2 regions of the Ligilactobacillus sp. Marseille-Q7487 genome follow, and region 1 is predicted to be linked to the other one. Evidence: predicted binding sites of a transcription regulator. Region 1 holds the regulator's gene; the other holds the start of a gene.
What was found. Region 1 encodes HrcA, which represses chaperone genes, less so after heat shock. Its sites were predicted from a motif close to TTAGCACTCNNNNNNNNNGAGTGCTAA; they were not measured.
Positions count from the first base shown of each region.

Region 2: the regulator HrcA is predicted to act here: its motif matches at 1,839-1,865, upstream of groES (co-chaperone GroES).

Region 1 covers NZ_CASCJC010000001.1:1,013,777-1,017,207, reverse strand. The annotation lists gene QM017_RS05040 (FtsX-like permease family protein) at 1-1,094, shown strand, start outside; gene hrcA (heat-inducible transcriptional repressor HrcA) at 1,266-2,294, shown strand; gene grpE (nucleotide exchange factor GrpE) at 2,294-2,857, shown strand; gene dnaK (molecular chaperone DnaK) at 2,887-3,431, shown strand, end outside.
Region 2 covers NZ_CASCJC010000001.1:567,417-570,847, reverse strand. The annotation lists gene groL (chaperonin GroEL) at 1-1,500, opposite strand, end outside; gene groES (co-chaperone GroES) at 1,534-1,818, opposite strand; gene QM017_RS02780 (type II CAAX endopeptidase family protein) at 2,069-2,704, shown strand; gene QM017_RS02775 (redox-sensing transcriptional repressor Rex) at 2,738-3,376, opposite strand.

The sequences.
Region 1 (3,431 bases):
TATTATGTTCATCAGTTTGTGTAGTGATGATATCAACGATTAGTTTATATGCAGGACAACAAAAAGCACTTGCAACTTGGAATCCAACAGAAGTTGTTTTGAATTTGCCCCAAGATTTGACACCGGCGCAAAAAACAACGCTAAATGACTTAGCTAAAAAATCACAGGTGAAAATTACTGATGAAACAGCTTTGACTTTGGCGCAACCACTTATTGGAAAGTTTCAAGGTAATCGCTTTGTGGAAGAAAACTTTTCTACAGCAATTTATAAACTAGCAGGCTTGACACTTGCCCAATATAACAAAATGCAACAAACCAATTATCAGCTAAAAGAAAATGAAGCTTTAATCTATGCTCCAAATGAAAAGTTAGGCCAGCAATTAACTGTTGCTAGTCATAAGTTAAAAATTAAACAAATTAAAGATTTTAAATTAGCGATTAATTATGACCACTCAATTTTTCAACCGGTCTTTTTAGTTGTTAAAGATCAACAACAGCTTGATAAAATCTTTAGCAAACATCATCAAAAGGACTCAATTTTGCCTAACTCAAATAATGATTATGTTTATTTAAAATTATTTAATTTAGCTGGTAGTTTACCAAATCAAAAATCATTTGTACAAGCAGTAGTTCAAAACTTCAAATTAGTATCGGCACAGTATTCGTTTAAAGCTGAGATGCGTGATTTCTTTAAACAATTTACAGGTGGCTTTTTATTTGTAGGCTTTTTAGTGAGTGTTGCTTTAGGCTTGACGACTGTTATTATTATTTACTATAAACAATTATCTGAAGGATATGCTGATCGCCAACGTTTCCAAACAATGCAACAGGTTGGTTTAAGTCGTAAGGAAACCAAAAAAACAATTATTGGTCAAGTTTTGGCAGTCTTTTTATTACCGTTATTAGGGAGTGGGCTTAATACGGCTTGTGCACTCCCAGCGATTATCAGTGTAATGAAAATCTTTTCTTTGTATGATCAAAAACTATTTATAACAGTCAGTTTAATTGTTTTTGGGTGTTTGAGTTTATTATATTTAGGCGTCTATTTGTTAACTGCACAAGTTTATCAAAAGATTGTTAATCAAAAAGATTAATTAAATATCGCTTAGGAACTTCAAGTAAAAGGGGACTAGGCGATATTTTATTTTTTGTGAAATATTTTCAAAAAAAAGATTGACTATTCTTGACGTTTAATGAAAACTCGTGTATATTAATAATTGACTTAGCACTCTAATACATCAAGTGCTAAAAAAGAGGTGATTGTGATGTTGACACCACGACAGTTGTTGATTTTAGAAGCGATCATCCGAGATTATACAAATATCGGTCAGCCAATTGGTTCTAAAAAGTTGCAAGAGCAATTACCAGTGCACGTGAGTTCAGCAACGATTCGTAACGAAATGGCCGCTTTAGAGCAAGCTGGTTATATCGCTAAAGAACATTCAAGTTCGGGGCGGGTACCTTCTTTGCTTGGCTATCGTTATTATGTTGATAACTTAGTGCAACCAAGTAAGCTTAATCAAGAAGAATTGCGAAATATTCGTACTTCTTTTGATAGTGAGTTTTCTAAGGTTGATGAGATTGTGGCAACCTCGGCGCGGATTTTGTCTGATTTGACAAACTATACGGCAATTTCTTTAAAACCTGGTTCACAAGAACTTCGTTTAGAAGGATTTCGGATGGTACCGCTTGGAAGTCAACAAGTGATGTTGCTGATGGTAACGAGTGATGGAACGGTTGAAAATCAAATTTTTAACCTACCAGCAGGCATTAGTGGCGATGAGTTAGAAGCCGTGATCAGATTGATTAATGATCAACTGGTTGGCTTGCCATTGAATCAAATCGAGGCGCACTTGCAAAATAATATGGCGTTGTTACAGCGTTATTTGCACCAACCAGCAGGTTTTATCGAGGTATTTGGCAATGTTTTAGAAAAAGCCGTACGTGAACATGTTTATGTTGGTGGTAAAAAGAACCTGCTAAACTTAGTGAATAGTGATAATCTTGAACAAATCAAGTTATTGTATTCATTGGTTGATCATAAAACTGATTTGAATTCGTTATTGGGACGTCTTGATGATGATATTTCTGTTAAAATTGGACGTGAGTTGACGAATGATATTTTGTTAGATTATAGTGTAATCTCTGCTACCTATAATGATGGCAATAATGGTCAAGGATTAATCGCAATTTTGGGACCGACAAATATGCCGTATTCCAAGATGATTGGCCTGTTAGATGTATTTAGAAATGAGTTGTCTAGGCGACTTACCAATTATTACAATAGTTTTTAATGAAAAGGGGTGTTGAAGTGGCAGAAGAACAAAAAGTAGCTAATGAACAAGAAGAAGCTACAGAAACAAAAACCCAAGAAATTCAAGAAAAAGATCCAATGCAAGAAGCAAATGAAAAGATTGCACAACTAGAAGCGAAATATGCTGAGATGGAAGATAAGTATTTACGTTCTCAAGCAGAAATGGCTAATATGCATACTCGTTTCAAAAAAGAGCAAGAACAATTATTAAAATACGAAGGGCAAGCTTTGGCTAAGGCTATCTTGCCAGTGATTGATAATTTAAATCGTGCACTAAGCATTGAAGTTAGTGATGAAGGTTCGCAACAATTAAAACGTGGTATTGAGATGGTTGCAAATGATATGAATAATGCTTTGACTAACAATAACGTTACTAAGATTGAAGCTTTAGGTCAACCATTTGATCCAACGCTTCATCAAGCCGTTAAAACAGTTGAAGCTAGTGAAGATAGTCAAAAAGAAACTGTCGTGGAAGTTTTCCAAGATGGATATTTGTTAAAAGATCGTGTCTTACGTCCAGCAATGGTCGTTGTTGCACAGTAAAAAAATAATTTTAAAAGAGGTTGAATAGTATGTCAAAAATTATTGGTATTGACTTAGGAACAACAAACTCTGCAGTTGCTGTTCTTGAAGGTAAAGAAGCTAAAATTATTACAAATCCAGAAGGTAATCGAACAACCCCATCTGTTGTTTCCTTTAAAAACGGTGAAACACAAGTTGGTGAAGTTGCTAAACGTCAAGCAATTACAAATCCTAACACGGTTGCCTCAATCAAACGCCATATGGGTGAAGATTATAAGGTAAATATTGAAGGTAAAGAATATACACCACAAGAAATTTCAGCAATGATTTTACAATATATTAAAGATTATGCTGAATCTTACTTGGGTGAACCTGTTACTCAAGCTGTTATTACAGTACCTGCTTACTTTAATGATTCACAACGTCAAGCAACTAAAGATGCTGGTAAAATTGCTGGTTTAACAGTTGAACGAATTGTTAATGAACCAACTGCAGCTGCTTTAGCATATGGTTTAGATAAGACTGATAAAGATGAAAAAATCTTAGTCTTTGACCTTGGTGGTGGGACTTTTGATGTTTCTATTCTTGAATTAGG
Region 2 (3,431 bases), 450 kb from region 1:
AGCAGAACGTGTTACCTTAGTAGGATCAACAATTCCGCATGCAATCATGTCTACCCATTCGTCGGTTGCTGCGTTGTAACCAACACCTGGGTTTTGTTCCTTAAGTTTTTCAACGATTACAGAACCTTCTTTACCAGCATTGATAGCAATTTGACGAACTGGTTCTTCTAAAGCACGTTTAACAATGTTAATCCCAGTTTGCACATCGCCACTTTCCTGTAAAGCTGCAACACTATCAATAACATTTACTAAGGCAGTACCACCACCTGGCACAAAACCTTCTTCAACCGCAGCACGTGTTGCGTTCAAAGCATCTTCAATGCGGTATTTACGTTCTTTTAATTCTGTTTCAGTAGCAGCCCCAACTTTAATAACCGCTACCCCGCCGGCTAATTTAGCCAAACGTTCTTGTAATTTTTCACGATCGAAATCAGAAGTTGTATCTTCAATTTGTTTTTTAATTTGCGCTACACGTTCGCCGATTTGTTCTTTAATACCCGCACCTTCGACGATTGTCGTATTTTCTTTAGTTACAGTCACTTTACCAGCGGAACCTAATTGTTCAATCGTTGTGTCTTTTAATTGTAAACCTAAATCATCCGTAATTACCGTTGCACCAGTTAAGATCGCAATATCTTGTAACATTTCTTTACGACGATCACCAAAACCAGGTGCCTTCACAGCAACCACGTTAAATGTCCCACGAATCTTGTTTAACACTAAGGTTGGTAAGGCTTCGCCATCAACATCATCGGCAATGATCAATAATGGACGACCTTGTTGTACGATGCTTTGTAATAATGGTAAAACTTCTTGAATGTTAGAAATCTTCTTGTCTGTCAACAAGATGTATGGATTTTCTAATTCGGCTTCCATCTTATCTTCGTCAGTTACCATGTATTGTGAAAGATAACCACGGTCAAATTGCATCCCTTCAACAACATCTAAAGAAGTATCAATTCCTTTAGATTCTTCAATTGTAATCACACCATCGTTACCAACACGTTCCATCGCATCAGCAATCAAAGCCCCTGTTTCTTCACTAGCAGAAGAAATTGCGGCGATTTGTGCAATATCACTCTTAGATTCTACGGAATGAGACATTGCATGCAAAGCATCAACAGCTGCTGCGGTAGCTTTTTCAATCCCGATTCTGATTCCAACTGGGTTTGCACCAGCCGTCACATTTTTCATACCTTCATTAACAATTGCTTGAGTTAAAACAGTAGCTGTTGTGGTACCATCACCAGCAATATCATTTGTCTTAGAAGCAACTTCTGCCACAAGCTTTGCACCCATGTTTTCAAAATGATCTTCTAATTCGATGGCCTTAGCAATTGTAACCCCATCGTTTGTAATTGTTGGAGAACCAAAAGATTGTTCTAAAACAACGTTACGACCTTTAGGACCAATTGTTGATTTAACGGTGTTTGCTAATTTATCTACACCGGCTAACATTTTTGAACGTGCATCTTCTGAAAATTTAATTTCTTTTGCCATTTTATTTTCCACCTTATCTAAAATCTAATTATCTTAGTCGACAATTGCAATGATGTCGCCTTCACGTACGACTAAATATTTTTGATCTTCATATTTAACTTCTGTCCCTGCAAATTTGTCAAAGAAAACAACGTCGCCGACTGTCACAGCTGGTGTAACTTTTTGACCATTTTCTAAGACACGACCCGCACCCACAGCAACAACTTTACCAGTTTGTGGTTTTTCTTTAGCATTACTTGCCAAAACAATTCCACCAACTGTTTGTTCTTCTTCTTTTTGAACTTCTAAAATAATTCTATCTCCTAATGGTTTAAGCACTGTAGATCCCTCCATCTTTTTTAGCACTTGCTTAACTAGAGTGCTAACAACTTACAATTACTACTATAATCACTTTCATCCAAAAATGCAAGCTTTTTTTATCACTCTCAAGCGTCGAGTGCTAATTTTTAGCGATAAAGCCTGTTAAATCAAGCTTTTTCATCTGAAAAATAATCTGCTAATTGTAGTCTTTCTTTAATCTTTTACTAAAGAATGCTATAATACAAACAGTTTTTTAGGAGGATTAAAGATGACACTGCAAAAAAATATTTTAGCTTTACTGACAACTTATTTAGGCTTTAATCTGTTAGAACTTTTATGTGGACAATTTATTGCCAATAATGATTTCTTATATCCAATATTAACTATTTTAAATCTTTGCTTGATCATAGTCTTACTAAGCTTAAACCATCACTATCAAGCTTCTAACAAGATTGAGCAAGGTGTTAAAATTAATAAACTAAGATTAAGCTTATTAATTTTAGGCACAAGCATTGGACTTTTTATCGTCCAGACATTTGGACTTTACTTTGAAAATATTTTTTTGCATCAACCTGCCTTTTCACAAAATACCAATCTTTTGATAGCTATTACACAAAAATATCCTTATTATTTAATCGTCATCGTTATTTGTGCTCCAATTTGCGAAGAATTAATCTTTCGTAAAGTTTTATATGGTAACCTAAGTGATTACTTTAATATTGGGCTATGTTTAGTCGCTTCAAGCATGTTATTTAGTGTCGCTCATGGTGATGGGCATTATCTAACCTATTGGTTGATTGGAATGCTTTTGGCACTTTGTTATCGCTATAGTCATACTATTTTAGCGCCGATTTTAGCACATCTAATCATGAACGCTATCGTCTTGTGGCTTAATTTTCAATAAAAAAATTCCCAAGCATGAAAACTTGGGAATTTTTTATTTACCTGGTCCAAAATGATCCAAGAAGTAAACTAATGTTTGTAATTCATTAGTTAAATCAACATTTTGCACCCGAACTGTCTCAGGCACAGTGATACGTAACGGGGTAAAGTTTAAAATACCTTTAACCCCCACTTCGGTTAACTCATCAGTTACCTTTTGCGCAACCGATGAAGGAACGGTTAAGATTACAACTTCAATTTGTTGTACAGTTAATTGTTCTTTCATATCAGACATTGGATAAATTGGAACACCACTTTGAATTGTACCAGTGATTTCTTCATTAATATCAAAGGCCGCACTAATACGCACATTATTGCTTTTATGGAAGTTAAAGTTTAACAACGCATGTCCCAAATTACCGACACCAATTAAGGCTACATTAGTTAGCTTATCTTGATTCAAAGTTTTCTTGAAAAATTCTAGTAAACTTTCAACGTCATAACCATAACCACGTTTCCCTAATGCTCCAAAATATGAAAAGTCTCGTCTGATAGTGGCAGAATCAACCTTAACTGCTTCTGCTAATTCCGTTGAAGAAACACGCTTTTTACCAGAATCAGCCAAAATATTTAAATAACGATAATAAATTGGTAGTCTTTTTGCGGTTGCTTGTGGAATTGTAGCTGCTACCATTCAAACCTAGACTCCTTTCCTATTAAAACTATATACATCAATTTTAACATACGCG